DNA from 3 places in the Pseudoalteromonas sp. Z1A6 genome. Region 3 is predicted to be linked to each of the others. Evidence: predicted binding sites of a transcription regulator. Region 3 holds the regulator's gene; each other region holds the start of a gene.
What was found. The regulator sigma-54, encoded in region 3, starts transcription at its own class of promoters, with help from an activator protein. The targets are predictions, from matches to a motif close to GTTGGCACGNNNNTNGNNT.
Positions count from the first base shown of each region.

Region 1: flgJ (flagellar assembly peptidoglycan hydrolase FlgJ) is a predicted target of sigma-54. The motif match lies at 902-920, and genes of this name have one in related genera.
Region 2: GQR46_RS05640 (flagellar basal body rod protein FlgF) is a predicted target of sigma-54. The motif match lies at 6,045-6,063, and genes of this name have one in related genera.

Region 1 is NZ_WTKW01000056.1:9,332-16,111, forward strand. It holds gene GQR46_RS05655 (flagellar basal body P-ring protein FlgI) at 1-798, shown strand, start outside; gene flgJ (flagellar assembly peptidoglycan hydrolase FlgJ) at 957-1,973, shown strand; gene flgK (flagellar hook-associated protein FlgK) at 1,975-3,978, shown strand; gene flgL (flagellar hook-associated protein FlgL) at 3,981-5,234, shown strand; gene GQR46_RS05675 (flagellin) at 5,520-6,780, shown strand, end outside.
Region 2 is NZ_WTKW01000056.1:671-8,215, forward strand. It holds gene flgM (flagellar biosynthesis anti-sigma factor FlgM) at 1-123, opposite strand, end outside; gene flgA (flagellar basal body P-ring formation chaperone FlgA) at 200-907, opposite strand; gene GQR46_RS05610 (chemotaxis protein CheV) at 1,048-1,980, shown strand; gene GQR46_RS05615 (protein-glutamate O-methyltransferase CheR) at 2,001-2,831, shown strand; gene flgB (flagellar basal body rod protein FlgB) at 2,977-3,384, shown strand; gene flgC (flagellar basal body rod protein FlgC) at 3,390-3,821, shown strand; gene GQR46_RS05630 (flagellar hook assembly protein FlgD) at 3,835-4,515, shown strand; gene flgE (flagellar hook protein FlgE) at 4,575-5,942, shown strand; gene GQR46_RS05640 (flagellar basal body rod protein FlgF) at 6,100-6,843, shown strand; gene flgG (flagellar basal-body rod protein FlgG) at 6,865-7,545, shown strand, end outside.
Region 3 is NZ_WTKW01000033.1:2,497-18,843, forward strand. It holds gene GQR46_RS03730 (Do family serine endopeptidase) at 1-683, shown strand, start outside; gene GQR46_RS03735 (trypsin-like peptidase domain-containing protein) at 787-1,869, shown strand; gene murA (UDP-N-acetylglucosamine 1-carboxyvinyltransferase) at 2,129-3,388, opposite strand; gene GQR46_RS03745 (BolA family protein) at 3,402-3,659, opposite strand; gene GQR46_RS03750 (STAS domain-containing protein) at 3,665-3,958, opposite strand; gene GQR46_RS03755 (ABC transporter substrate-binding protein) at 3,951-4,631, opposite strand; gene mlaD (outer membrane lipid asymmetry maintenance protein MlaD) at 4,637-5,185, opposite strand; gene mlaE (lipid asymmetry maintenance ABC transporter permease subunit MlaE) at 5,199-5,978, opposite strand; gene GQR46_RS03770 (ATP-binding cassette domain-containing protein) at 5,978-6,793, opposite strand; gene GQR46_RS03775 (calcium/sodium antiporter) at 7,049-8,017, shown strand; gene GQR46_RS03780 (KpsF/GutQ family sugar-phosphate isomerase) at 8,021-8,992, shown strand; gene kdsC (3-deoxy-manno-octulosonate-8-phosphatase KdsC) at 8,993-9,544, shown strand; gene lptC (LPS export ABC transporter periplasmic protein LptC) at 9,541-10,095, shown strand; gene lptA (lipopolysaccharide transport periplasmic protein LptA) at 10,085-10,630, shown strand; gene lptB (LPS export ABC transporter ATP-binding protein) at 10,627-11,352, shown strand; gene GQR46_RS03805 (RNA polymerase factor sigma-54) at 11,422-12,921, shown strand; gene hpf (ribosome hibernation promoting factor) at 12,948-13,235, shown strand; gene ptsN (PTS IIA-like nitrogen regulatory protein PtsN) at 13,240-13,692, shown strand; gene rapZ (RNase adapter RapZ) at 13,712-14,557, shown strand; gene GQR46_RS03825 (HPr family phosphocarrier protein) at 14,600-14,872, shown strand; gene mgtE (magnesium transporter) at 15,005-16,347, shown strand, end outside.

The DNA.
Region 1 (6,780 bases), on a different contig from region 3:
CAAACAATAGATATTACGGTTTCTTCTATTGGTAGTGCAGGCAGTTTACGTGGCGGTACTTTACTACAAACTTTTTTAAAGGGTGTAGACGGTAACGTGTACGCTATTGCACAAGGTAGCTTAATTGTCGGTGGCTTAGGTGCACAAGGCCTTGATGGTAGTAAGGTTGTAATTAACACCCCTACAGTTGGTCGTATACCAAATGGCGCAACAGTTGAACGCACTGTAGAAAGCCCATTTATGCAAGGCGATTACATTACCTTCAACCTAAACCGCCCAGACTTTACAACGGCAAAACGCCTAGAAAAAACAATTAATGACTTAGTTGGCCCAAATAGCGCACAAGCAATTGATTCTGTTTCTATTCGTGTTATAGCACCACGCGATGCATCTCAGCGTGTATCGTATTTATCAACACTCGAAAACTTAGAATTTAAGCCCGCTGACATGGCCGCTAAAATTATAGTTAACTCGCGCACCGGTACAATTGTCATTGGCAAAAACGTTAAGCTTCAGCCTGCGGCTATAACTCATGGTGGCTTAACAGTAACAATTGCAGAGCAACAAAATGTGTCACAACCAAACCCGCTAGCAAACGGTGATACAGTTGTTACACAGCAAAGTATTATTGATGTAAATCAAGACGACTCGCGCGCCTTTGTATTTAATCCAGGTGTAAGCCTTGACGATTTAGTTCGCGCAATTAACGAAGTAGGCGCAGCGCCTGGTGACTTAATGGCTATTTTAGAAGCACTAAAAGAAGCCGGCGCAATTAACGGACAGTTAGTTGTTATATAAATAACCCAAGCCAATAAATAACGTATTACTTAAGCCCTAGATATAGGGCTTTTTATTTACAGCAACTTAAGTTTATTATTTTTATCTTCCTCGTTTTATCGGTAGTGGCTCAATTTTTGCATTTTTAACTGCATTATTCATTTTGTGTCAAAAAGCCGATGGAAACTAATCACCTCGATAAACAAAACTTTTTTGATTTAGGCAACTTAGATTTACTTCGTAAAGAAGCCTTAACGAGTGGCGATGCATCAACTGATGCCTCTAAAGCTGCGCTCAAAAAAGCGGCCGCACAATTTGAAGCTATTTTTACGCAAATGTTGCTCAAAGGAATGCGCAAAGCTAACGAAGCATTTGAAGATAAAGACAGTCCATTTAATTCAAGTGGCGTAAAGTTTTTTGAAGAAATGCACGATCAGCAACTTTCTACAGAGCTTTCATCAAATGGCTCGTTAGGCCTTGCCGATTTAATTGTTCAGCAGTTATCGCCTGAGTCTAAAAACTTTATGCCAGGCTCGGTGCTTAGAACAACCAACGATATTTTCAGCGATACGCAAGTCGGATCAGCTCTTCCTCATGAGCAAAAAAATAAGCAACCCGATCTTATCGTTAAGAGTACTAAAGCCGATATTGCTGAGCCTAAGGTTAATACTGCAGAGTCTAAAACCGATAGCCCAACATTTAAAAATGCAGAAGAGTTTGTAAGTTCAGTATGGGAACACGCTAAAACTGCAGCGCAAAAAATTGGTTTAAACCCAGCGGTAATGGTCGCACAAGCGGCACTTGAAACCGGTTGGGGTAAACACATTATTAATAAAAGTGACGGTGGCAGCTCAAATAACTTATTTAATATTAAGTCAGATAAAAGCTGGGAAGGTGACAAAGCAAGTAAAGTAACGCTTGAGTTTGAACAAGGCACACCCGTTAAAAAACAAGCCAGCTTTAGAGCCTACGATTCAATTAAAGATAGCGTGAACGACTTCGTTGATTTTTTAACGCAAAACCCACGCTACAAAGAAGCATTACAAAATACAGCAAAACCAAATGACTTTTTAGATTCATTACAAAAAGCAGGTTATGCAACCGATCCAAATTATGCCAGCAAAATAAAAAAAGTACTCAATAGCAGTCAGCTAAAAGACATTGCGGCAAACGTGATCCGCCAAGGAGTAGAGTAACATGTCGTTTAATTTATTAAACATTGCCAGTTCTGGGGTTAGAGCAAGCTCGGAGCTATTGCAAACGACAAGTAAAAATATCGCCAATGTAAATACCGTAGGCTACGTACGTGAGCGTACTGAATTTACCACTATGGTTGATAACCAAGTAGGGCGAGGCGAAACATACCGATTACTAAACGAGTTTGCTCAGTCACAGCTAAATCGTGACACCTCTAATAAATCGTTTTTCGATCAGTTTATTACTGAGGCTAATCGAGTTGATACTATTTTTTCTGAAGAGTCGAACAACCTTTCGACCGGAATTAACTCTTTATTTAATAACGTGCAAGAAGCGCTTAATCAGCCGTCATCTACCGTTGCCCGCTCATTAGTAATGACAGATGCGCAAAGCTTAATTGATCAAATGGATAGACTTTCGGGCATCGTGCTTGATCAAAAAAGTGTAGTGAACGAGCAGCTCGAAATATTTTCAGATGAAGCAAACTCACTAATTCAAAGTATTAGCACGCTAAATCAAAATATTGCAGCAGTTAATGGCACTAATAACGCCGCAGATGCGAGCTCTACCTATAACGAACGCGATAAAGCAATACGCGACTTATCAGAGCTAATAGACATAGAAACGCTTGATGGTCCAAATGGCGAAAAACTCGTTTTTATGGGCACAGGCGAAGCGGTGGTTATGCAAAATGGCGCATTTAACTTATTTTCGATGACAGGCGACCCCGATCCTAATTTTAAAGAATTCACGCTTGACGTTAATGGTGGCAAAGCAGTGCCGCTTGAAGTTGATGTAAGTAAGCTTAAAGGAAAAATTGGCGGCTTACTTGCTTTTAGAGATGACATATTAGTCCCTGCGCAAAACCAAATTGGTCAAATGGGCTTAGCGATAGCTGATGCATTTAACGAACAAAACAAATTGGGTATGGATGCAACAGGTCAGCTAGGGGGTAATATTTTTAATATTCCTACCGTTGGCGCTTATGCGTATCAAGCTAACACAGGTACTGCCGGTATGACTGCAACGGTAGAGCCAGGTAAGGGCAGTGAACTCCCTGCCAGTGACTTTATTATTACCTATACAGGCAATGCTAATGAAGTAAGTATTCAGCCTATAGATAACAAAGGCGATCCGTTAGGGCAGCCTTCACTTGCTGATATATCGACAGGTGTTATTGATTCATCGACTATTACTACCGGAGAATCATTTGGCCTTCAAGTAAATGTGTCTGGGGCAGGTGTTGAGGGTGATCAATTTCAAATAAAGCTTAATTCAGATGCTGCTTCAAGCATTACACTTGCAACAGGGCGCGCAGAAGATTTAGCACTAGCATCGCCTATTCGTACTGCTAATGATTTAAATAATATAGGTACCGCTACTATTTCAGCGGGAGAAGTAACAAGTGTTACCTCCGGTGGATTTACTTCAACACCAAGCTTAACAAACGGTGAAATAACGCTTGTTAAAACAGGTAATGCTAATGAATATCAAATTACTGATAATAGCGGAACGAGTACTTTTACTATTACGCCTCCTGCAAAAGGAATGTTATCGCAAGCGGGTGCTCCATTTGATACCTACGGATTCGATTTTGATATAGAAGGCACACCTGCAACAGGCGACACCTTTACACTTGAGTTTAACGAAGGCGGCTTTGATGATAACCGAAATGGTTTAAAATTAGCTGATTTACAAAATGGTGAATTAGTCCGTCTAAACGTAGAAACAACAGCAACGGCCGACAACCATAAAACGTTCAACCAAGCTTATTCAGGATTAGTGAGTGATATAGGTGTTATAACTGGCCAAGCAATCACAAGTGGGGCTGCATTTGACGCTCTAGCACAGCAATCTGAGGCATGGTATGAATCACTATCTGGAGTAAACCTTGATGAAGAGGCCGCAAATTTACTGCGTTTTCAACAATCATATTCAGCATCAGCACAAGTTTTAGCAGCAGCTCAAGAAATTTTTGACACCTTATTAAATGCGGCGAGGTAATTATGCGTTTATCAAATAATTTAATGTACCAAAACAACATAAATAAAATACTCGACAACCAACAAGGTGTTGCAAATGCTCAAGAGCGAGTAACTACAGGTGAAAAGTATTTAACTACCTCAGAAGCGCCAGCTGCTATTTCGCAAGGAATGCTATATTCAAATAAAATACAAACAAACGAGCAATATACAAAAAATATTGCTCAGCTAAGTGGACGCCTCGAAACAGAGGAAACCATATTGCAAAGTATAAATACCAATATTCAACAAGCGCAAGAACTCACTATTCAAGCTGGTAATGGTGCGTACACTAAAGACGATTTAAAATCGATTGCATCAGAACTTAGCGGCATTCAACAAACGTTAGCTAACTTAATGAACACCCGATCAGAAGACGGAAAATTCATATTTTCAGGATACCAAGACAGTACGCAGCCATATCAGTTTGATTCTGCAGCGGGTGAGTACACCTATAATGGCGACCAAGGCCAGCACCAAATAACTATAGCTGAAGGTGTATCGATTAAAGCGAGTGATAACGGTTTTGATACGTTTGAAAAAACTAACGCGCGATTAAATGTAGAATCTAACACGGCAAGTGTTTCAGGCTCTATTACAGCGGCAAGTGTATATGTTGACGGCCAAGCTGAGTTTGATAAATTTCATCAAGCAAATTACAACGCAGACCCAACAGCTTCAGCAACAGCAAATACTTATAGTGTATTAGTAAGCCCAGGTGCTACAGCAACTGATCCACAAACCTACGAAATATACCGAGACGGCGCAGCACTAACCCCCGCAGTAACGGGTGAGGTTACAGATGAGCCAATCGATTTTGCAGGTATGAAGATTGAATTTGAAGGTTCAGCACCTGGGCAGCTTGATTTTAGCCTTGAAAAGCCAGGCAAAGAAAACGTACTCAATACATTACAATCACTTATTACAGGTTTAAATGATGGCACACTTGAAGGTGATGATTTTCAAGAAGTGTTAGCCGATGGCTTAGTGCAATTACAAAATGCCAGTGAACAAGTTGTGTTTACCCAAGCAAGTTTAGGTGGGCGTATGAACGCAGTTGATAGCGTTAGCGACTCTAACCTTGCACAAGATATTCAAAACAAAAGTAACCTTTCTGATTTAGTCGAAGTAGACATGGCAGAAGCTATTAGCGAACTAACCAAACAAGAAACGGCACTGCAAGCATCGCAAGCAACTTTTGGCCGTTTAACTAACCTCTCGTTATTCGATTACTTATAAGCAAGTTATAAGCAGATTATAAGCAGAAATACCTTGCCGCTTTACCTACTTTAAAGCGGCAATAACTATCTACAAAATTGCGGCAAAAAAATGTCACTCCCACCGAAACAACTTCACTCTTTATTTACAATTTAACAAGCTGTATATTTGCCATTAAAAACAATGAGTTATAAATAAATTAAAGTTGGCACAGTAAATGCTTTTCTTATTATAAGAAATTATCGAACAGTGGTTCCTGTTAAATCGTGTTGAACCACACTCTGTTTAAACCTAGGAGATGGTAAAATGGCATTAACAGTAAATACTAATGTGTCGTCACTAAACGCACAACGTAACTTAACTAAATCAGGTGAAGGCTTAGCAACTTCGATGGAGCGTTTATCATCAGGTATGCGTATCAATAGCGCAAAAGATGATGCCGCAGGTCTACAAATTTCAAACAGATTAACATCGCAAATAAATGGCCTAGCAGTTGCTCAACGAAATGCTAATGATGGTATTTCAATGGCGCAAACAGCTGAAGGTGCAATGAGTGAATCAACAAGTATTTTACAAAGAATGCGTGAACTTGCACTTCAATCAGCAAACGGATCTAATTCACCAGAAGATCGTGAAGCGCTGCAAAAAGAAGTATCAGCTTTACAGGTTGAATTGACACGTATAGCCGATACCACCTCATTTGGTGGACAACAATTATTAGATGGCAGCTACGGTAGCAAAACATTTCAGGTTGGCGCTAACGCTAACGAAACAATAAATGTATCACTTTCAAGTGTGGCAGCAGAAAAAATCGGTGCAAATCAAACTAACCTGCAATCTGCAACTACTGTCGATGGTTTTGGTCAAGTAAATGAAACGGGCACCGGTACGCTTGCTGCAAGTACAATAGCATATGGTAATTTAGCAATCTCTGGAAGAGAAGACTCTACTGTAGCTATTCCAGCTGGCGCTAGTGCTGAAGAGGCTGCTGATTTAATAAATCAGGTAACAGGTGCTACAGGTGTTTCAGCACAAGCCAGAACAGAAGCGCGTTTAGATATTACGGGCACACAAACGACAGCAGGTGAGTCTGTCAGTTTTGAGTTGAACGGCGAAAAAGTGTCATTTGTAGCAACAGGAACTGCAACAGGTGACGAACAAGCAATGGCTGAAGCTATTAACAGTAGAACAGATGAGCATGGTGTTACAGCAACTATTGATAATGGTGTGCTGTCTGTTTCAGATAATAGTGGTGCAGATATTGAAATTGTTGGTTTTACTGGCGGCACGGGTTCTACCTTAGGTATTATCCCCCAAGGCTATGATGGCACAGATGGTGATACAGTTACTATTGCAACAGGCGGAACTGACTCAGGCAGAATAGCTGGAGCTATCCAATTAAATTCATCAGATACCTTTAGCACAACAGGTACTACTTTTGTTGATGCTGTTAATACTAAAGTAACAAGTGCTTTAGAAAATGCAGCGGATATTGATATTACCAGCCAAAAAGGGTCGCAGGATGCATTATCAGTAATTGATAACGCAATAGCTAATATTGACTCTC
Region 2 (7,545 bases), on a different contig from region 3:
TTTAGGCGAAGGAGTCTGCGTCGCTTGTGTATTTGCGTTATCTTTTTTTAAATCAACTTGTTGTTGCTTTGCATTTGTTAACGCATTAGCTTGTTGATTACTGCCATTAACTTGATTAACCATAATAATAAACCCGTATATTACCCAACTTATGCCATGTTATCGGCATATACGTAGGATACTTTAGTATAAATCTAAATTAAATATTCACCTGAACAGACTCTACACCATCTACTCGCGCATTTAAAACTTTACCTGATTTTTTGTTTTTTATTTGTATTTGTTCGCCCAAAGTACCGTCTTCTAAAGCAATACCTGTGGTTTTAATTCTAAGGCCTCTAAGGTTAGCGTAAATATTAACAGAGTCACCTTTACACACCATACAAATTTGGTTTAGTAATACTGGCATACCACTTCTAATATTTCGTTTACTTCTGCTGCCTATTAGCATTGTGGGGTCATCTAAGTACTGTATTCGTACAAAGTGAGTTGGTTTCATTTCAATACTTAAATGCGATTTAGTTATTACTTCACCGCGGGATAAATTAGCGGTGGCAACAACAACTGGGGCCATTTCAACAACTCTTACATGAACGTATTGAGCCCACGTTTGCGCATCATTGCACTTAGCTTGTAAGGTTACTTGGCGGTTAAATGGTGGCTCATCGGATGTTGATAATTCAAGCTCAGTATTACAGACACGATCAGGAATGCGACTATCTAAAGGCAGTGCACTTAATTGAGTATTAGTATTTTGCAATGTACCAATCTGCTTAGCTATATAAGCAACGGCCATGTCTTGTAATAAATCTTTACTAAACACTTTAGCTTGCAAAGGGAATACAAAGCACAAGCTAGTAACAAAATAAAAAACACTGTATCTTCTGATTTTTTTTAACAAACTCATAATGTTTCGACTATGCTTATGGTTTCAAACAGGGTATAAATATTTTGCGTCAAAAAGTAGACGCACCCGCGATGTTATGTAGCTTTATAAATAGAAAGCAATTATCGTTCCGTATTATTTGTTTTCTTTAGGAGATTTGAATGGCAGGCATTTTAGACTCAGTAAACCAACGCACACAGTTGGTTGGGCAGAACCGCCTAGAATTACTTTTATTTAAGCTCAGAGGGCGTCAGCGTTTTGGTATTAATGTATTTAAAGTGAGAGAAGTGCTGCAATGCCCTCCACTAACAAGCATGCCAAAATCTAATCCGTATATTCGTGGTGTTGCACATATTCGTGGTCAAACTATTTCAGTAATTGATTTATCAATGGCTGTAGGTGGGCGCCCAATCGACAACATTAAAGACAGCTTTATAATCATTGCTGAATACAATCGCTCTGTGCAAGGGTTTTTAGTGGGCGGAGTTGAACGTATTGTAAATATGAATTGGGAAAAAATAATGCCACCACCATCAGGCGCCGGACGTTATTCATATTTAACAGCAGTGACCGAAATCGAAAATGAATTAGTCGAAATTCTCGATGTAGAAAAAATTCTCAACGAAATTTGCCCAGTAAACACAGAAGTAAGTGCTGAAGTTGCACAAAGCGGCGATATTCAAAAAGATTTAGGCGAACGTATCGTATTTATTGCAGACGACTCTGCTGTTGCGCGTAATCAAGTTAAACGTGCCCTAGAGCCGTTAGGCGTGCAAACAGAGCTTGCCAAAAATGGTAAAGAAGCACTTATAAGATTAAAAGAAATAGCAGAGCTTGATTGTAAAAACGATATTACTGAGCGAGTAGCGTTACTTATCTCAGACGTTGAAATGCCAGAAATGGACGGTTATACCTTAACAGCTGAAATAAAAGCAGATCCCAAACTTGCACCTTTGCATGTTATTTTGCATACCTCTTTGAGTGGTGTTTTTAACCAGGCTATGATTGAAAAAGTCGGGGCAGATGACTTTATTGCTAAATTTAACCCAGACGAATTAGCAACAGCGGTTAAAAAGTGGGTTCATTGTGATTAACAAAAATAGGTGCTACTAACTTGAATAATAAAGATTTGCAGCAAAGTGAATACGACCAGTTTCGTTCGTTTTTAGAGCAGCAATGCGGCATTGTTTTAGGTGAAAACAAACAGTATTTAGTTAAAAGCCGACTTGCTCCGTTAATGACTCGATTTAATGTGGGATCTTTATCGGAGTTGGTTAGTAAAACTCTCGGGCCTCACGAGCGGCAATTAAGAGCCGCAGTGGTTGATGCAATGACCACAAACGAAACGTTGTGGTTTAGAGATCAATACCCGTTTGAGTTGCTCCAAAATAAGCTTTTTCCTGAGTTTAAAGACTTAAGAAGGCCTTTAAAAATTTGGTCTGCTGCCAGCTCATCAGGACAAGAACCCTATTCAATAGCTATGTCAGTAGCTGAATTTAATACTAAGCAACCTGGTGTGCTTCGTATGGGTGCACAAATTATTGGTACCGACATATCTAATACCATGCTTGATATGTGTAAAAATGCAGAATATGACGCGCTTGCACTTGCCAGAGGGTTATCTGCAGAGCGTCGTAAAAAGTTTTTTAAAGACAGCGGCAATGGTATGGCACAAGTAAACGATACAATAAAAAAACAAGTTAGTTTTAGGCACCTGAATTTGCTTGATTCTTACGCGTTAATGGGCAAGTTTGATATTATTTTTTGTCGTAATGTACTTATTTACTTTGCGCCTGAAATAAAGGCTAAAATTATTAACCAGTTTGCACAAGCATTAAACCCAAAAGGGTACTTATTTTTAGGAGCGTCAGAGTCCCTAACTGGCCTAAGTACTGAATTTGATATGGTTAGATGCAACCCCGGTATCATTTACCAAAAGAAATAATTAAGTTAATTCATTTCCCTAAAACGACGCATCAAGCGTCGTTTTTCTATTTAGATACATAGCCTTATAAAAATATAACACATCCTAATATTAATGGCTTATTTTTTGCTTTATTCATGGGTAAGTCAATTTTTTGGAGAAGGTTATGGCTATCAGTTTTGATAAAGCATTAGGTGTGCATCCGCAAGCCATGTTGATCCGTTCACAGCGAGCTGAATTAATTGCAACTAATATAGCTAACGCTGATACGCCTGGCTATAAAGCAAAAGATATTGATTTTGCCTCTGCATTAAAAGCGGCAAGGTCAACCCAGCAAAGCGGCAATACTATGGTAAGAACTAATGATAAACACATTGGTGGAGGTACTCATAGTATGGGCAGTTCAGAATCATTTCGTTTGCCAAATCAATCAGATACAGGTGATGGTAACTCGGTTGATATACAAGTGGAACGAAACTTGTATACACAGAATGCTATGGAGTATCAGGCCAGCTTGCAATTTTTAAGCGGCAAATTTAAAGGCCTGAATAAAGCTCTCGGTAGTCAAGGATAAAAATTATGAGTTTATATAATGTTTTCGATATTGCAGGTTCGGGTATGAGCGCACAAAACGTTCGCTTAAATACTACAGCTAGTAATATTTCTAATGCTAATACCATTAGTTCATCTCAAGACAAAACGTACCGAGCGCGCCAACCTGTATTTGCGGCTGAGCTAACAAAGGCTTCAGCATCAGTAAGTAACCAACAGGGCTCCGCAGTTGGTGTGAAAGTTTTGGGCATTGTTGAAAGTAATGCACCATTACAAATTGAATATAACCCAAACCATCCAAGTGCGGATGAAAATGGCTATATCTATAAACCCAACGTCAATGTTGTAGAGGAGATGGCAAATATGATTTCTGCCTCTCGTTCTTACCAAACAAACGTGCAAGTTGCTGATGCAGCAAAGCAAATGCTAAGTAAAACACTGTTGCTAGGGCAGCGGTAACCGAGGGTAGGTTATGAGTAACGATATTAGTACATCTTCATCCTATTTAGACTCTATACGCTGGCAAGAATCGCAAGTAGCGACCAGTGATAATGAGAGTGATGCGTTAACACAAGAAGACTTTTTCTCTTTGTTAACTCAGCAATTATCGTTTCAGGATCCCAGTAACCCTGCGGATAACGATCAAATGATTGCGCAAATGACTAGTTTCACAATGGCGCAAGGCATCAGCGATTTAAATTCAAATTTTGATAGCTTAGCGTCATCTATGACATCAAATTCAGCATTGCAAGCATCAACACTTGTTGGCAAGCAAGCTTTACTTGAGTCAAACACCCTGGATTTAAATGAAACGGGTGATGCCAGAGGCTCTGCAGTGGCAGAAGAAGCCGTTGATAACTTAAAAATTAAAGTGACAGATGCATCAGGTCAGCTAGTGAGAACTATTGATATGGGTTCTCAATCAGCAGGTGCAGTACGTTTTGCGTGGGATGGCAAAAATGAAGCCGGTGAGCGTTTACCTGAAGGTGAATACTCAGTAACCGCCGAAGGAAGTACTGACGGCGAATTTTCAAGCTTGCCCATTGCTACATTCAAGAACATTGAAAGCGTTAATATTAATGGCTCAAGTGGCATTATTATTAACACTAAAGAAGGTGCGGTTAGGCTGACAGATGTAGCAGAAATCGCGTAATAAATTTTAGTATTTTTCGCCTGCTAGCAGGCCACAGACTAACAGGTTAGAGGTGAATTATGAGCTTCAATATTGCATTAACCGGCCTTGCTGCCGCGCAAAAAGATTTAGACGTAACGGCAAATAATATTGCAAACGTTAATACCACAGGTTTTAAAGAGTCACGCGCTGAGTTTGCCGATGTTTACGCTTCATCAGTGTTTAGCTCTGGTAAGACTAAAAATGGTGACGGTGTGCAAACAACCATGGTTGCGCAGCAGTTTCACCAAGGCTCACTACAATTTACAAATAACTCACTTGATTTAGCAATCACTGGTGAAGGTTATTTTGCGATGACCGACGATTTATCTTCGCAAGATTTAACATATACACGTGCGGGTGCATTTAAGCTTAACCAAGATAACTTTATGGTTGACGCAAAAGGTAACTTTTTACAAGCATTCCCTGTTGACTCATCTACAGGTGATACAACGTCGGTAAGTTTGAGCACAACTGATCCAATTCAAATCCCTGATTCGTCTGGTTCACCTCGCGCAACAGAAAATGTATTTTTGTCGTTTAACTTAGATGCAACGGCGGATCCAACAGGTCTAGATTTTGACCCTACGTCTAGTGGTACTTATAACTCATCTACGTCAACAACGGTATATGATTCATTAGGTGAACCACATATTTTACAATACTTTTTTGCTAAAGAAGATGATGCCGCAGCAGGTGGTACAGATAACAGTTGGGAAGTATACGCAACACTCGATGGCAAAGTAGTTGATGGCACAACTGGTGGAGAACAAACCGCGCCTTATACACCACTTACCACCCTTGGTTTTAACTCAAGTGGTTTACCATCAACAACAGGTGGTGTGGCAAATACAAATACAACTACTTTTGATGAAATACTACTACCAGCGGGTTCTGGTGCTGGTTTATCAACATTACTAGACAATGGTGCAACTTTCCCAGGTACTGGTATTGAGCTTAACTGGCGCGATGAAAATAACACGGCAGGACGTATCCCAACTCAGTATTCAAGTGGTTTTGAAGTAAAAGCACTCGATCAAGATGGCTCAACGGTTGGTCGTTTAGCCGGAATTGATATAGGAACAGACGGTAAAATTGTCGCTTCTTACAGTAATGGTGACTCAACATTCCTAGGCCAAGTGGCTATGGTACGTTTTCCAAATTCACAAGGGTTATCACAAGTGGGTGATACAAGCTGGAAGCAAAGTATTGATTCAGGTGAACCTGTAGCGGGTGAAGCTGGTTCGGGTACATTTGGTGGAATTAACTCATCAGCGCTTGAGCAATCAAATACAAACCTTACTAATGAACTCGTAGACTTAATTACTGCACAGCGTAATTACCAAGCAAACTCACGTGCGCTTGAGGTTAACTCAACTATTCAGCAAAGTATTTTGCAGATTCGATAAGCTAAACCCCATTAAATATATTAGGCTGCATTTTTGCAGCCTTTTTTATAAGTCCTCTTTGTAAACCCTTCTAAATACCTCTCAATGTTGCGTCAAATTTAATCTGGCACCTATTTTGCATTTATAAGTTCAGAGATTTTTTATGTGAGTCGATACTATGGACAAAATGGTCTACATTGCGGCCTCTGGCGCTAAGCAAAGCCTACAAGGGCTTGCTTTAAAAGCCAATAATTTGGCAAATGCAAATACAACGGGTTTTAAAGCCGACTTTGCGCAAGCACGTTCTATGCAAGCGTTTGGCGAAGGTTTGCCTACACGTGTATTTTCAATGCAAGAGCGTCCGGGTTCAAACATGGTATCGGGTGGCATTGTTCAAACCGGGCGAGACTTAGATATCGCAATGAGCGATAACGCATGGCTTGCTGTGCAAGATGCCTCAGGCAATGAAGCTTACACAAAAGTGGGTACGTTAAACGTTACTGCTCAAGGCATGCTCGTAACCAGCCATGGTCGTCAAGTTATTGGCGAAGGGGGGCCTGTTATTTTACCCGTCCCAGTCGAAAAAATAGGGTTTAGCCAAGATGGCGCTATTCAAGTTCGACCACAAGGCGCCCCCGCTAACTTTTTAGAAGAAATAGACACGCTTAGAGTGGTAGAAGCAAATAGCTCACAGCTCGAAAAAGGTAACGATGGTTTATTTAGACCAAAAGCAAATGTAACAGTAGATACCTCTGCCAATGTAAAAGTTTTAAGTGGTTCGCTTGAAATGTCGAATGTGAACCCAGTTCACGAAATGGTCGACATGATAAGCCACCAGCGCCAATTTGAATTACAAGTGAAATTAATGAAAACAGCTGAAGAAATTGACGAGCGTCAAGATCAGTTATTACGCATAGTTTAACTTTAAAATGAGGACACGATTATGAATCCAGCATTGTGGATCAGTAAAACTGGGCTAGACGCTCAACAAACCGATATATCGGTTATCTCAAATAATTTAGCGAATGCGAGTACCGTAGGTTACAAAAAAAGCCGCGCTATATTTGAAGATTTACTTTATCAAAATATTAATCAACCAGGTGGTCGTTCATCGCAAGATACCGAAATGCCATCGGGCTTAATGTTAGGTGCGGGTGCTAAAGTTGTAGCTAACCAAAAAGAGTTTACGCAAGGCAACATGTTGACCACCGAAAATTCACTAGATTGGATGATTTCTGGTGAAGGTTTTTTTGAAGTACTGCAACCAGATGGCAATATTGCTTACTCGCGCAATGGTCAGTTTACTACCGATGGCGATGGACGAATTGTAACATCGGGCGCAGGTTACGTTATTCAGCCAGAAATGAATGTACCTGATGACGCGCAATCAATTACGGTTTCGCAAGACGGCGAAGTATCTGTACGTGTTGCAGGCCAAGCCGATAACGTGGTCATTGGTCAGCTTACTATTAGTGATTTTATTAATCCGTCGGGCCTTGAGCCAATTGGTCAAAACCTTTATACCGAAACCGCTGTAAGTGGTGCGCCGGTACAAGGTAATCCTGGTGTTGAAGGGTTAGGTAGCATTATTCAAGGCTCACTCGAAACTTCAAACGTAAATGTA
Region 3 (16,347 bases):
TTAATACCGCTATTTTAGGTGCTTCTGGTGGTAACGTGGGCATTGGTTTTGCCATTCCATCTAATATGATGAAAAATCTAGTTGATCAAATTATTGAGCATGGTGAAGTACGTCGTGGCTCGCTAGGTATTTCAGGTCGTCCACTTGATGCTGGACTTGCAAAAGCACAGCAGCTTGACGTGAAACAAGGTGCTTATGTAATGCAAGTAATGGACGACACTGCCGCAAGTAAGGCTGGAATTGAAGCTGGTGACGTTATTGTTAGCATAAACGGTGGCGATATTAGTGGTTTCCACGAACTACGCAGCAAAATTGCTACGCTAGGTGAAGGCCGTGAGATAAAACTAGGCATTTACCGCGATGGTAAAATTAAAACAGTAAAAGTAACGCTTGATGGCGCATCTGGTGTTACAGCGACAGGCGAAGAACTACACCCCGCATTCCAAGGTGCAGAGCTCGAAAACGTGCAAAAAAACAGTAACAAAGGTGTTGAGATTACTTCAGTAGATCCTCGCTCACCTTCTGCTCGTGTTGGCCTTGAAGAAGGCGATATTATTATGCAAGTGAATCGCCAGCGAGTAGAAACGATTCGCGACATGAATAAAATCATCGACAGTACAAAAGGTAATATCGTACTTGGCGTGCAACGTGGTCGTGAGTCTATATTTATTTTAATTCAGTAATAAATAGCACTATTTAGTGTAATAAAAATAACAGTGGCACTTGCCGCTGTTATTTTTTTTATGTCATCATAAAGAGATTGCTCACTTACATAATAAGAAAATCGTGCTTAAACTAATAAAATTTATTCTTCCCCCTTTATTTGCAGGCCTAAGTATTGCTTTTTTAGTGGTTTTTTTCAGCCCTAATATGCGAGCGGCTTTACTACCAAATGTTCCCCTGCCAAGCGCTATGAGTGCGAGTCACCTGAGTTTTTCTGATGCAGTTAAACGAGCGGCTCCTTCTGTGGTTACTATTTTTTCAGAAAGTATTTCCAAAGAACCTCGTTATAAAAGAAAAAACACGGTACAAGAGCTAGGCTCTGGCGTCATCATGTCGCAAGACGGTTACATTCTTACCAACTACCATGTTGTTAATAATGCAGATCAAATTATGGTTATTCTAACCGATGGTCGACGCTTTTTTGATGTGCAGCTAATTGGTTTTGATACTATTACTGATTTAGCCTTACTTAAAATAAATGCAGATCACCTTCCGGTAATTCCTGTAAACGATAGCTATGTATCGAGCGTAGGCGATGTGGTACTTGCTATAGGTAACCCGCTTAACTTAGGTCAAACAATCACCCAAGGCATCATTAGCGCAACGGGTAAGCAAAAAATTACAGACAGTCCGTACAATAACTTATTACAAATGGATGCGGCTATTAACGTGGGCAACTCTGGCGGCGCATTAGTTAACTCCAATGGTGATTTAGTCGGTATTACTTCTGCGCAGTTTAAAACGCGTGAGAACTTGAATATTCAAGGAATATTCTTTGCGGTTCCTTACTCACTTGCTAAAAAAGTAATGAGTAAGCTCATTCGTCATGGTCGCGTTGTGCGCGGCTATTTAGGCTTTGAAGGCACAGCAGTAGATAGTACCGGCAAGGAAGTAAACGACAGTCTGACCCCAGTTACTGGCATGCGTATTACTAATTTAGACCCTTTGGGACCAGCATGGCAAGCGGGTATTGAAGAGCAAGATATTGTTATTAAAATTGCAGGGCTTTCGGTAGCAAATCCACAAAAAGTGCTCGAAGAAATAGGTAATACAGAACCCGGTAAAGAAATAGAATTTGAGCTTTACCGGAATGGTAAAATAGAAAAGATTATGGTGACTGTCGCAGAGCTTGAAACAAAGCTTTAATAAAAAAAACACCAATTCCATTAAGTATGTGATCTGAATTTTACACCGAAAAAACAATTCAGTTCTAGGCGTAAATTGATGTAAATGGTTGTTCCCTTTACGAAATTGACAACAAAGGAATGGGTTGTTTTAGCAAGTAAAATAGATCAGCTATTTATTGGAATTGGTATAATACCAAGCTGCATAAATCGTCAATAAAAAGGTCGGATAGCAATTTGCATATCCGACCTTTTTAAAAATAGCCTAGTTAAATATCTACTTAACTACTTCGACGTTTAATATTTGCACCCAACGCACTTAGCTTATCTTCAATGCGCTGATAACCTCTATCAACGTGATAAATACGGTCAACAACCGTTTCACCCTGTGCCACTATACCCGTTAAGATTAAGCTAGCTGAAGCGCGTAGGTCGGTTGCCATCACTTGCGCGCCCGTTAGGCTCTCAGTCTCACCACAAATTGCGGTATGCCCTTCTAAACGAATATTAGCGCCCATACGCTGCAACTCAGGTACATGCATAAAACGGTTTTCAAAAATCGTTTCCGTAATCGTTGCACTACCATTTGCTACTACATTTAATGCTGTAAACTGAGCTTGCATATCCGTAGGAAAACCTGGGTGTGGAGCTGTTTTAATATTCACGGCTCTCAGTTCTCGGCCGCGCATATCAAGATAAATACTGTCGTTATGTACTTCTAAGTGTGCATTTGTTGCACGTAGCTTTTCAATCACAGGCTCAAGAGAATGAAAGTCAGTGTTTTTGCAAAGTACTTCACCGCCTGCCATTGCTGCAGCGACTAAAAACGTACCTGTTTCTATTCTATCTGGTAAAATGCTGTGCTCGCATCCTGCTAAACGCTCAACGCCTTCAACTTCAATGCGGCTAGTGCCTGCACCCGTAATTTTAGCGCCCATAGCAATTAAGCAGTTAGCTAAATCAATTATTTCGGGCTCGCGTGCAGCGTTATCAAGTATGGTTTTACCATCAGCGAGGGCAGCTGCCATCAATAGATTTTCGGTAGCGCCTACGCTTACCATTTCCATAAAGATTTCAGCGCCTTTTAAGCGACCGTTTACCTTGGCATTAATATAACCATTTTCAACGTTAATTACCGCGCCCATGCGCTCCAAACCCTGAATATGAATATCAACAGGGCGAGCACCAATAGCACACCCACCAGGTAAAGACACTTGAGCTTCACCAAAACGAGCAACTAAAGGGCCTAATGCAAGTACAGAGGCACGCATTTGCTTAACTAAGTCGTATGGCGCTAATGTCTTATTAACCGTTGCGCCGTCAATCACTAGCGTATCGCCGTGCCAATTAACATCAGCGCCTAGAGTTTTTAATAAGGCTTCAGTGGTCACTATATCGCGAAGGCGCGGTACATTAGTAAATGTACTTTTTCCATCAGCTAATAATGAAGCAAACAAAATAGGAAGTGCGGCATTTTTAGCGCCAGAAATAGTCACTTCACCAGCAAGTGAAGTACCACCTTGAATTACAAATTGATCCATTAAGAGGCCCTATTTATTGCGGTAAAATAAATTTTTGTTCACGCTTCCACTCTACAGGAGTAAATGCACGAATAGATACTGCGTGAATTGTGCCATCTGAAATTGTATTCATTAATGGGCCATAAACTAGCTGCTGCTTTTTAACTCGGCTTAAACCGTCAAAGCATTCACCTACTGCAACAACTTCATAATGACTACCATTGGCTTTTACATGTACTTCAGCTAATTGAAGTTCTTCGCGTAATAATGTTTCGACTTGGCTAGTTTCCATAACTCTCACTCAAATAGGGTTGTAACCTGACCCAGTTGCATTAAATTTTGCAATTGCTCAGGTAGGTTTTGCAATTCAAGGCGAATGCCTTGCTGCTTTAATTCTGCAAAAGAGTGAATTAACCAAGCTAAGCCCGCTGTGTCAACCCTAGATACACCACTTAGGTCGAAATAGATGATTTTATGCTTGGTTAATAGCTTGTTGTTCAGAAGCTGTTCATCGCCAATTGAATTTCGAGTAAGCTCACCGTTTACTCGAAAATGTTGTCCATCAACTTGGCTTATTGCCAATTTAGTCATTCGAGTTACTGCCTCTAAACTGAACTGGTAGCTGACTCTTTTGCTCTAAAAGGTTACTTACATTATCAATACCTTGCTGACGCAAAATACCTTGTAGCTCACTTTGTTTTGCATCTAGTAAACTAATACCTTCAGCAATCATATCGTACGCGCGCCATTCACCGTCACGGTCTTCGCGTACTTTAAAATCGATTCTGATATCAGGTTTACCATCTTCAATAATTTTAGTTTTAACGACAACGACATCTTTGCCTTTAAATGCTTGTTCTGCACCAAACTCAACTTTTTGGTTTGTATATTGAGTGAATACACCTGCATAAGTAGCAACTAAGTACTCTCTAAAAACACCAATAAAGCGTTGAATTTCTTTAATTGCTTTGGCTTTTTCAGCTTCGTCGGTAATTGCACGTACTTTAGATACTTCACTACCTAGTACGCGAAGTGCTGCATATTTGTAGTCGATATAAGGCATTAATTCATCTTCAACGATTACGCGAAGATGCTCTTGATTTTTAACAATTAATGGCTGATCTTTTTTAATACGTGCAAATGTATTATCGGCAACTTGGCGTACCATTTTATTTGGATCAACCAATTTAACATCTGCTGCACTTACGCTTTGAGTTAGCGTCATTGTGCCAATTGCTACAATAGCTAAAAACTTTTTCAACATAATAATTACTCACTACCTTGGTTGAATAAAAACTGCCCGATTAATTCTTCAAGTACAATGGCAGACTTAGTATCAGTAATTGAATCGCCATCACCTAGTGCTTTACTTTCCACACCAAACAAATCGTCAATTGCTTCATCTTGCTTGTTTTCAGTCACTGTTTCGCCTAAACAACGTTGTTTAGCCGAATCTGGAGAAATGACAGGGTGAATACCTAAGTACTGCTCACCTAAAATACCCGACGTTAAAATAGAGATTGAGCTTGTGTCTGAAAAACGACATAAATACTGTGCATCAATGGTCATGTTTACCACTGGTAAAAACTCTTGTGGGTGTACATAAATTGATTCAACACGACCAATTACAACACCACCTACTTTTACCGGCGCACGCGCTTTTAATGAGCCAATGTTTTCAAACTTGGCATTAAGCGTATATGTTTCGCCAGAGCCACTAATACCTGAATTGGCAACTTTAAGTGCGAGCATCGCAAAAGCTAAAATGCCAAGTGCTACAAAAAAACCAACTAAAATTTCTAATTTCCGTGAATTCATTATCTATACCCTATTAGCTGGTAAACATTACCGCTGTCAAAATAAAGTCAAAACCTAAAACTGCTAATGACGAATGAACAACCGTTTCGGTGGTTGCTTTGCTGATCCCTTCTGAGGTCGGCACACAGTCATATCCTTTATAAAGCGCAATCCAGGTCACCACTATGGCGAATACAAAACTCTTAATAATACCGTTTAGTATGTCTTGCTGAAACGACACTTGTGATTGCATGATTGACCAAAAACTACCTGTATCAACCCCCAGCCAATCTACACCCACTAAATGAGCGCCTATGATTGCTACGGCTGAAAATATCAATGCAAGCAATGGCATGCTTATAAAACCCGCCCAAAAGCGCGGTGCAATAATACGTTTTAGCGGATCGATTGCCATCATCTCAAGTGATGAAAGTTGCTCTGTTGCTTTCATTAAGCCAATTTCAGCAGTCAATGCGCTACCTGCGCGTCCTGCAAATAGTAATGCAGTAACAACCGGGCCCAGTTCTCGCAATAAACTCAGTGCCACTAACGGCCCTAAACTATCCTCAGCGCCATAACCAACTAATACGGTGTAACCTTGTAGAGCCAACACCATGCCGATAAACAAACCCGACACCATAATAATCAGCAACGATTGCGAACCGACCATATAAAGTTGGCGAACAAGTAACGGTGTGCCTTTTTTAAAATTAGGAACATGCGCAAGCGCACTAAACAGCATATAAGCCGAACGGCCAAGAGCCGCAAAACGTCCTAGCGTTTTATGCCCTAGCTTTTGAAATAAATCCAACATTATGCTTTTTCTCCAAGCAGTTCATCTGCATAAGCTTGAGCCGGAAAATGAAATGGTACCGGACCATCCGACAAGCCTTTTAAAAACTGTTGAACTAAAGGAGATTCATGATTGCGCATTTCATCAGGAGTACCACAACCAATTACACCTTGATCGGCGATAATTATAACGTGATCGGCAATACTCATTACCTCTGTCACATCGTGTGTCACAATTAAAGACGATAAACCCAATACTTCGTTAAGCGACTTAATTAGCTTAACCAATACGCCCATCGAAATAGGGTCTTGTCCTGCAAATGGTTCATCGTACATGATTAGCTCTGGATCAAGTGCTATAGCGCGCGCAAGTGCAGCACGTCTTGCCATACCGCCCGATAACTCAGAGGGCATTAAATCTTTAGCGCCACGTAGCCCAACCGCTTGCAATTTCATTAATACAACTAATCGAATAAGGTCTTCACTTAGCTTTGTGTGCTCTCTTATAGGAAACGCAATATTGTCAAATACCGACATATCAGTAAACAGCGCACCACTTTGAAAAAGCATGCTCATTTTAGTACGTGCTTCGTATAACTCTTTACGAGACATTTTAGGAATGCTGCCACCTTCAAATAAAATATCACCTGAATCTGGTTTAAGCTGACCACCAATTAAACGCAACATAGTGGTTTTGCCAATTCCGCTTGGCCCCATGATCGCAGTAATTTTACCTTTAGGAACGCTAAAACTCATATTTTTATATATGATTCTATTGCCTCTCGAAAAGCTAACATCCTTGACTTCTACTATTGATTGCGACAAGTCGCTCTCCATAAAAATGTTCACTAGTGCACCTATTTTAAAGCTTTTTTGTCAAAGATGGAAAAAACAATTCGTAAGATTTTGTAATACACCCATGAAAAGGATTATAAGACTCGCTCAAAACAGCTTAACCCCGGCTTAAATTTTTAAATTAGCTGTTTAAAAGCAGCATTGTTACGTAGTTGACCTTACTCTTTTATTTATACTTTCATCTTGGCTTTTGTTACTATTCGCGCCATCCGTATTTTGTATAACTGGCTTAACACAATGGTTACCTCGTTTGTTATTTTAATTCTTGGTTTTGCAGCTCTTGTTTGGAGTGCAGACAGGTTTGTTTATGGCGCTGCGGCTCTTGCTAAAAACTTTGGTGTACCTACACTTATTGTTGGTTTAACCGTGGTAGCTATGGGCTCTTCAGCACCCGAAATGATGGTTTCAGCCTCTGCCGCTTTGGCTAATAAAACCGACACAGCAGTTGGTAATGCTGTTGGTTCTAATATTACAAACATTTTACTTGTGTTAGGTATCACAGCTTTATTTCGCCCTCTTTCAGTTTCATCAAGTACATTAAAACGTGAAATGCCATTAGTGATGCTCGTATCTTTAGCTACTTGGTATGTGTTTTCAGATAACTACTTTTCATTTAATGAAGGTGTTGCACTTTTGGTTGGCTTTATCGTATTCATCGGTGGGTTAATTATTGTATCTATGCGTGCAAAAAACCAAGATGACCCATTTGTCTCAGAAGCCTGCGACGATGTACCAAACGATGTACCTACGAAAAAAGCGGTATTTTGGTTAGTTGTCGGCATGATACTCCTACCTGTTAGCTCTCATTTTTTAATAGGTTCGGCTGTCGATATTGCTAAATACTTCGGCTTAAGCGACCTAGTAATTGGTTTAACGATTATTGCCATTGGTACTAGCTTGCCAGAACTTGCCGCTTCGGTTGCAGGTGTACTTAAAAATGAAGATGATTTAGCACTAGGTAATATTGTTGGCTCAAACATATTTAATATTCTAGCGGTATTACCACTTGCCGGTATTATTAACCCTTCTGCCATTGACCCATCATTAGTAAGCCGAGACGTATTAATTATGATTGGCGCAACACTTGCCCTAATTATTATGTCATTGAACTTTAGAGGCACCCAACGTATCAATAGAGTAGAAGGCGGCTTATTGCTAATAGCGTTTTTGGGTTACCAAGGGTATATTTTTAGTCAAGTAGGGTAAATGATGGCAACGCTAAATTTTATTGAACAAGGCCTTCGCGTTTTAGATGTTGAACGCCAAGCACTTAGTGATATTGCACAATATGTAGATGAAAATTTTCATAACGCGTGCCAATTAATGTACGACTGCGAAGGCCGTATTATTGTCATTGGTATGGGTAAATCAGGTCATATTGGCAATAAAATAGCGGCAACCCTTGCAAGCACTGGCAGTCCAGCATTTTTTGTTCACCCTGGTGAAGCAAGTCATGGTGATTTAGGTATGATCACTAAAAATGACGTGGTTATGCTTATTTCTAATTCAGGGGAGACCAGCGAAGTTTTAAATATCATTCCGGTTTTAAAACGACTTGGTGCCAAAATGATATCGATGACTGGCAATACGCAATCAACCATGGCGACCCTTGCTAATGTACATGTGTGTATTAAAGTAGAAAAAGAAGCCTGTTCATTGGGTCTAGCTCCTACATCAAGTACCACTGCAACGCTTGCGATGGGCGATGCCATGGCAGTTGCATTATTAGAAGCTCGCGGGTTTACAGCTGATGACTTCGCGTTATCTCACCCAGGTGGTAGTTTAGGCAAGCGCTTATTACTTACTTTAAAAGATGTTATGCACAGCGGCGCAAATACACCTATTATTAGCGTTTCACAAACAGTTAAAGACGCCCTTATTGAAATGTCTGCTAAAGGGCTAGGTATGACAGCCATTGTTGATGAAGATCAGCAGCTCGTGGGATTATTTACCGATGGCGATTTGCGTCGTATTTTAGAGCAAAGAATTGATATTCATACAACACAAATAGATGTTGTTATGACTAAGTCATGTACTACGGCTACACAAGATATTTTGGCTGCTGAAGCGCTTAATATTATGGAACACAAACGTATAAATGGCTTAATCGTCGTCAATGATAAAAACCAACCTATTGGCGCATTAAACATGCAAGACCTATTAAAAGCAGGAGTGTTATAAATGCAATTTGAAGAACTCTATCAACCGCTGAGCGATGATGCAAAAGCACGCGCTAAAAAAGTAAAGCTACTTATATGCGATATTGATGGTGTATTTTCTGATGGCCGTATTTATCTTGGTAATCAAGGTGAAGAGCTAAAAGCATTTAATACAAAAGATGGTTTTGGCATTAAAGCGCTTATAAACAGTGGCTTTGAAGTGGCTGTAATTACTGGTCGTCATTCACAAATAGTGCAACAACGTATGAGCAGCTTAACCGTACAGCATATTTATCAAGGCCAAGAAAATAAGCTCATTGCCTATCAAGAGCTAAAAGACAAACTCAACCTTAGCGATGAACAAATTGCTTATATAGGTGATGATGGTCCTGACATGCCCGTTATGGAATTAGTCGGCTTTGCTGTTGCAGTAAATGATGCCCATCCACTTATTAAACGTTTATCACACTATGTAACGCAAATGCCTGGCGGCTTTGGTGCAGTAAGAGAGCTCACCGACTTACTTATGCTTGAAAATGGTAAAGCATTGACTACACAAGGCACTAGTTCATGAATGCAGCGCGCATAATATTAAGCGTTTTATTCATTAGCTGTATGGTTTGGCTTTGGTACCCTTATTTTACACAAACAAATATTGTGCCTCAGACTGAGCCTGAAGTTATTGCCAAGCCTGATTACATAGCCATAGAACTCAAACAAACAGCCTATGACGAACAAGGTAAAATTAGCCACAAAGTCACTGCGGCTAAAATGGAGCTATATCAACAATTAGGTTTTACGTTTTTTGAAAAACCTATTTTTACTTTATATAACGAAAAGCAAACGTGGCAAATAAATGCAGACGAAGCAACATTATACGAAGACAAACAATTAATTTTAGAAGGCAATGTGGTTGCCAAAAACTTAACCGATAACGCCATGATAGACAAAATCAATGCTGATAATATTCAGGTAGATATAAAGCTATTAACAATGCGTTCGGAGCAACCCGTTATCATCACTGGACCCAATTTAAAAATCACTGGTAAAGGCCTAGAAGCCGACTTAAAAACCGAAGTGATAAAACTAATTAACCATACGCGAACCATATATTATGACCAATAAAATATTAAAATCACTTATTATTCCTACACTTATACTAGCGTTTAATAGTAGTGCTGCAGAGCAAAACACGCAACCGGCTGCAAATCAAATTTCAATAAGCGCCGATAAGCAAGAAGGTCAATTAAAAGCTAATGTCGGGATTTTTGAAAAAAACGTTGAAATTATTCACGGTAACCGCCGTATCACAGCCGACCGCTTAGAAGTACATAAACGCGATGAACTTGGCGATAATAAACAATTATTAATTGCTACAGGTAGCCCTGCGCACTTTGAAGAAAAGCAATCAGATGGCACGACTATGAGCGCCAGTGCTGACGAAGTACGTTATGATGTATCTAAGCGTTTTTTAACGCTTGTTGGTAATGCACAAGTATCGCAAGCGGGACAAAAAATAAATGCTAAAAGCATTACCTACGATATAGAGCAGCAGCTAATCAGTGCCGAAAAAGATGAAAACTCAACTGACCGCGTTCACACAATTTTAGTACCAATCGAGACTAAAAAAAGTAAAAAAAGCGACAAAGGTCAACCATGAGCACATTAAAAGCAGAGCTATTAGCAAAGAGCTATAAAGGCCGTGAAGTTGTAAAAAACGTCGGCCTTGAAGTCAAAGCTGGCAGTATTGTTGGCTTACTTGGCCCTAACGGCGCAGGTAAAACTACCACGTTTTATATGATAGTAGGACTTGTACCTAGCGACAAAGGTAAAATATCGATAGACGATAACGATATTACTCTTTTACCTATGCATAGTCGTGCTAGATTAGGCATTGGCTACTTACCGCAAGAGTCTTCAATATTCAGAAAGCTGACTGTTTATCAAAACTTAATGGCCATTTTAGAAACGCGCAAAGAGTTAAATAAACAAGCTAGAGAAGACACTCTCGATAAATTATTAGATGAATTTAGCATACAACACATTCGTGATAGCCAAGGTATGGCATTGTCGGGTGGCGAACGTCGTCGTGTTGAAATAGCACGTGCGCTGGCAGCAGATCCTAAATTTATATTACTGGATGAACCATTTGCAGGTGTTGACCCGATTTCGGTATTAGACATAAAGAAAATAATAGAACATCTTAAAAATCGTGGGATTGGTGTATTAATTACCGATCATAACGTAAGAGAAACCCTTGATGTTTGTGAAAAAGCCTACATTGTTTCTCATGGGGAGCTGATTGCATCAGGTACTCCAGAACACGTATTAAATGATAAAACAGTACGCGATGTTTACTTAGGCGAGCAATTTAGGCTGTAACATTTACGCCATGTCTTTAAGCATCTGCTAGTATTAATTATAACAACATAAAAGGATTGTTAGAGATACATGAGGCAATCACTACAGCTGCGCATGGGCCAGCAACTTACAATGACTCCACAGCTGCAACAGGCTATTCGTTTGTTGCAACTCAGTACATTGGATCTCCAGCAAGAAATACAAGAAGCTCTCGACAGCAACCCGCTATTAGAGGTTGAAGAACCAGACTATTCCGAAGACGCTGCAGGTAAAAACGAGCAAAAAGCAGATACAGATGACATAACTGTTAGCGCATCTGCCGATGATGCTCCAAGCGAATACGAACAAGATAGTGGTGAAGCACTTGCAAAAGACACGCTAAGTGACGACATGGCTATGGATGTTAGTTGGGATGAGTACATGAGTGCCGCCCCTGCAGCATCATCAGGTCCAATGCCTGAAGACGAATCAATATACCAAGGCGCCTCTACTGAAACGCTTCATGAGTATTTAATGTGGCAATTACAACTAACGCCATTTAGCCCTACCGATGAAGCCATTGCTATTGCTATTGTAGAAGCCGTCGATGATTCAGGCATTTTAACACTAAGCTGCGAAGAAATTTTAGAAAGCTTTAATCAAGAAAACGAAGAAGATAACGAAGTTGAACTTGATGAAATTGAAGCAGTATTAAAGCGCATCCAACTGTTTGATCCTGTCGGTATTGCTGCACGTAGTTTACAAGAGTGTTTATGTATTCAACTTAACCAGTTTGATAAAGAAACACCTTACATTAATGAAACGAAAATGATTTTAACCGAGCATATTGATTTATTAGCAGCTCGTGACTATCGTACATTAATGAAGAAGACTAAGCTCAAAGAAGAAGAGCTTAAAGAAGTAATGACATTAATACATACTCTTAGCCCTAAGCCTGCAGATACTATTGTAAGAGAAGAGTCTGAGTATGTTATTCCTGATGTGTCAGTTAAAAAAATTAAAGGCCGCTGGGTTGTTGAGTTAAACCCAGATAGCATGCCTAAAATTCGTGTTAATAGCCAATACGCTGCAATGTCTCGCACTGTAAAATCCAGTGGTGACAGCCAGTTTATTCGCTCGCATTTACAAGAAGCTAAATGGTTTATTAAAAGCTTAGAAAGTAGAAACGACACGCTATTAAAAGTAACAAATTGTATTGTTAAGCAACAACAAGGCTTTTTTGAACACGGTCCTGAAGCCATGAAACCAATGGTTTTAAATGATGTTGCTGAAATGGTAGAAATGCACGAATCAACAATTTCGCGCGTAACAACCCAAAAGTATATGCACACACCCCGTGGTATATTTGAGCTTAAATATTTTTTCTCAAGCCATGTAAGCACCGAAAACGGTGGTGAATGTTCATCTACAGCAATCCGTGCGCTTATCCGAAAATTAATCGCAGCAGAAAACTCAGCAAAACCATTGAGTGATAGCAAAATAGCGGATATATTGGCTGAGCAAGGAATTAAAGTAGCGAGACGTACAATCGCAAAATACCGCGAATCTCTGGCTATTCCACCGTCAAATCAGCGTAAAAGTTTGATTTAAGACGCAAAAAAAAGAGGGTAATGCTTATGCAACTAAACTTAACTGGTCGTCACGTAGAATTAACCGATTCACTAAGAGACTATATTAATACCAAATTTGCGAAGCTAGAAAGACACTCTGATCATATTAATAATGTTCATGTCATTCTTGATGTAGAAAAACTAAATCAAAAAGCAGAAGCGACAATACACGTAAGTGGCGCCGAACTCTTTGCCTCTACAGAACATCAAGATATGTATGCCGCCATTGACTCGTTGATCGACAAGCTAGATCGCCAAGTAATTAAACACAAAGAGAAGCTTGCTCGACACTAATATGATGAAATTAAGCTCACTTATATGCCAGGACTGCAGCAAAGCTGCGGTCCTTTTTAATAGCAAAAAAAGGATTTTAGAGTTCATTAGCGAACTTGCTCACGCTAAACTTCCATACCTACCGCAACAAGACATTCTAACTGCTTTAATGAGTAGAGAGAAATTGGGTAGTACAGGTATAGGGCGTGGCATTGCGATTCCTCACGGAAGAATGAGCGGTGCAGAAGAGCCTTTGGCTTTAGTGCTCGTTAGCGAAACGCCAATAAATTTTGATGCTATAGATAACCGCCCTGTTGATATTTTCGTCGCACTCATCGTACCAGATGGAGATAACCAGCAGCACTTAAAGACTCTAGCTACCATTGCTGATAGACTCAATAACAAAGATTTTTGTAAGCAGTTACGTAGTGCAAAATCAGATGCTGAACTTTACCAAGTTATTGTTGATCAATCGTAGTTTTATTAAAGGGTGATAAATGGAGTTAATTATCATAAGCGGCCGTTCTGGTTCTGGAAAGTCGGTTGCTTTACGCGTTGTAGAAGATTTAGGTTATTATTGCGTAGATAATATTCCAGTTAACTTGCTTCCTTCATTAGTTCGCAGTGTGTCTGATAGCTATGATAAAATTGCTGTTAGCATTGATGTGCGTAACATCCCTAAACAACAAGATGAATTTAACGATATTCTTGAATACTTGCCTGGCTTTGCAAAACCTACGTTATTTTATTTAGATAGCGACGATCAAACATTGATCAAACGTTTTTCTGAAACTCGTAGATTACACCCACTATCAATTGACTCGTTGCCTCTTGATTTAGCCATCAAAAAAGAAAAAGAATTACTTGATGTATTAATCACCCGCGCCGACTTTATGATAGATACAACTGATTTAAGCGTTCATCAACTTGCTGAATCTATTCGTGAAAAGATTTTAGGTAAAAAAGATAAGCAACTTATTGTCACGTTTGAATCGTTTGGTTTTAAACACGGTATCCCAAAAGAAGCAGACTATGTATTTGATGCACGCTTTTTACCAAACCCTCATTGGGAGCCTGAATTAAAGCCTTTAAATGGGTTAGATCAACCTGTTAAAGATTATTTGGCTAGTCATAGTATTGTGCAAAAGTTCACATGGCAAATTCAAACATTTGTACAAACGTGGTTGCCGCACTTAGAGAGAAATAACCGCAGTTATTTGACCATTGCCATTGGGTGTACGGGCGGTCAACATCGCTCTGTATATTTAGCGCAAACTATTGGTGAAAGTTTTGCAATGACACACCCCAATGTAAAAATTCGCCATCGCGAACAAGAAAAATAATATAGCTGAATAATCACCTGTTCAGCTTAGGTAGAGTAACTTATGCATTGTGAAGACACTTTTTTAATAAAAAACAAATTAGGATTACACGCCAGAGCAGCCACCGTACTTGCCCAATTGGCAGTGCAGTTTGATGCTACAATTACATTATTTCAAGATGACAAAGAAGCCGCAGGCGATAGCGTACTTGCACTCATGTTACTTGAAAGTAGCCAAGGCAAAGAAGTTAAAGTTGTATGTAAAGGCCCTGATTCTGAGCAAGCTTTACATGCTGTTGGAGAATTGATAGCACAACGCTTTAATGAACAAGAGTAATCTGTTTTATAAAAACAACACTCGCATTACTAATGCCTCAACTAAAACAGATATATAAAATAAATATGGTTAGTGACGCCAGTTAACTCACCTCCCCTCATAAAGTAATATAAAAATTTATAAAGGACGCCAATGCCTGAAGCTTTTGAACAAGATTACCCACTACAACAACTAAAGCAGGTGACTAAGTCACTTAATAGTGGTCAATTTGTTCAAGTTAGGCGCATGCTCGCAAAAACAGCTCCTTGTGATACCGCACTACTATTAGAGTCATCACCGCATAAAATTCGCCGACTACTTTGGCAGTTGGTTGATCCCGATGTACAAGGTGATGTTCTTGAAGAACTATCAGAAGATGTACGTTTAGGCATTATTGCCCAAATGGAACCTAAGCACATTGCAGCCGCAACCGAAGATATGGGCCATGATGACTTAGGTGAAGTATTACGTAGCCTGCCTGACACCGTTTACAAAGACGTTGTTAGCGCGATGGACATTCAAGACCGTGAACGTGCAACACAAGCACTTTCGTATCAAGAGCGTTCTGCTGGCGCGCTCATGAACACCGATACGGTGACCATTCGCCCTGACGTTACGCTTGATGTTGTACTTCGATATATTAGGCTACGTGGCGAGTTACCAGAAGGTACCGATGACTTATATGTTGTTGATAAGCATAACTGCTTTATAGGCGCTTTATCACTCAGTACATTATTAACTAATCCACCAGAAAAGATTGTTCGCGATTTAATGGATGAAGATTGTGAGTCTATCCCAATCTCAATGGATGAAAGTGAAGTAGCTCAATTATTTGAGCGTCATAATTGGATATCGGCCCCCGTCGTTGATGATAACGATCAGCTCCTTGGTCGTGTCACTATCGATGACATCGTTGACGTAATTCGAGAAGATGCTGAGCATAGTTTATTAGGCTTAGCCGGTCTTGATGATGAAGAAGATACTTTTGCTCCCGTACTAAAAAGCTCTAAAAAACGCTCAGTTTGGTTAGGTGTTAACTTGCTGACTGCACTTGCAGCTGCTTTTGTAGCTAGCTTTTTTGAAGGCACTTTAGATGTTTTACCTATTTTAGCTGTACTTAACGGTATTGTCCCTTCTATGGGCGGTGTTGCAGGTAGCCAATCATTAACGCTTGTTATTCGTGGTATTGCGGTAGGTCATATAAATCAAACAAACCAACGTTTCTTGATGATGAAAGAGCTTGCTATTGGCGCGTTAAACGGTGTTTTGTGGTCGTTGTTAATAGCAGGTGTTATTGCCCTATGGCAGTGGGACTTTATGCTTGGTGGCGTACTCGCCTTCGCTATGTTTATGAACTTAGTGGTGGCAGGTGTTGCTGGTGCGAGTATCCCTATTATTCTTAAAAGAATGAATATAGACCCAGCACTTGCAGGGAGTGTGGTGCTAACCACGGTGACAGATATTGTGGGTATATTCGCCTTTTTAGGTACTGCTAC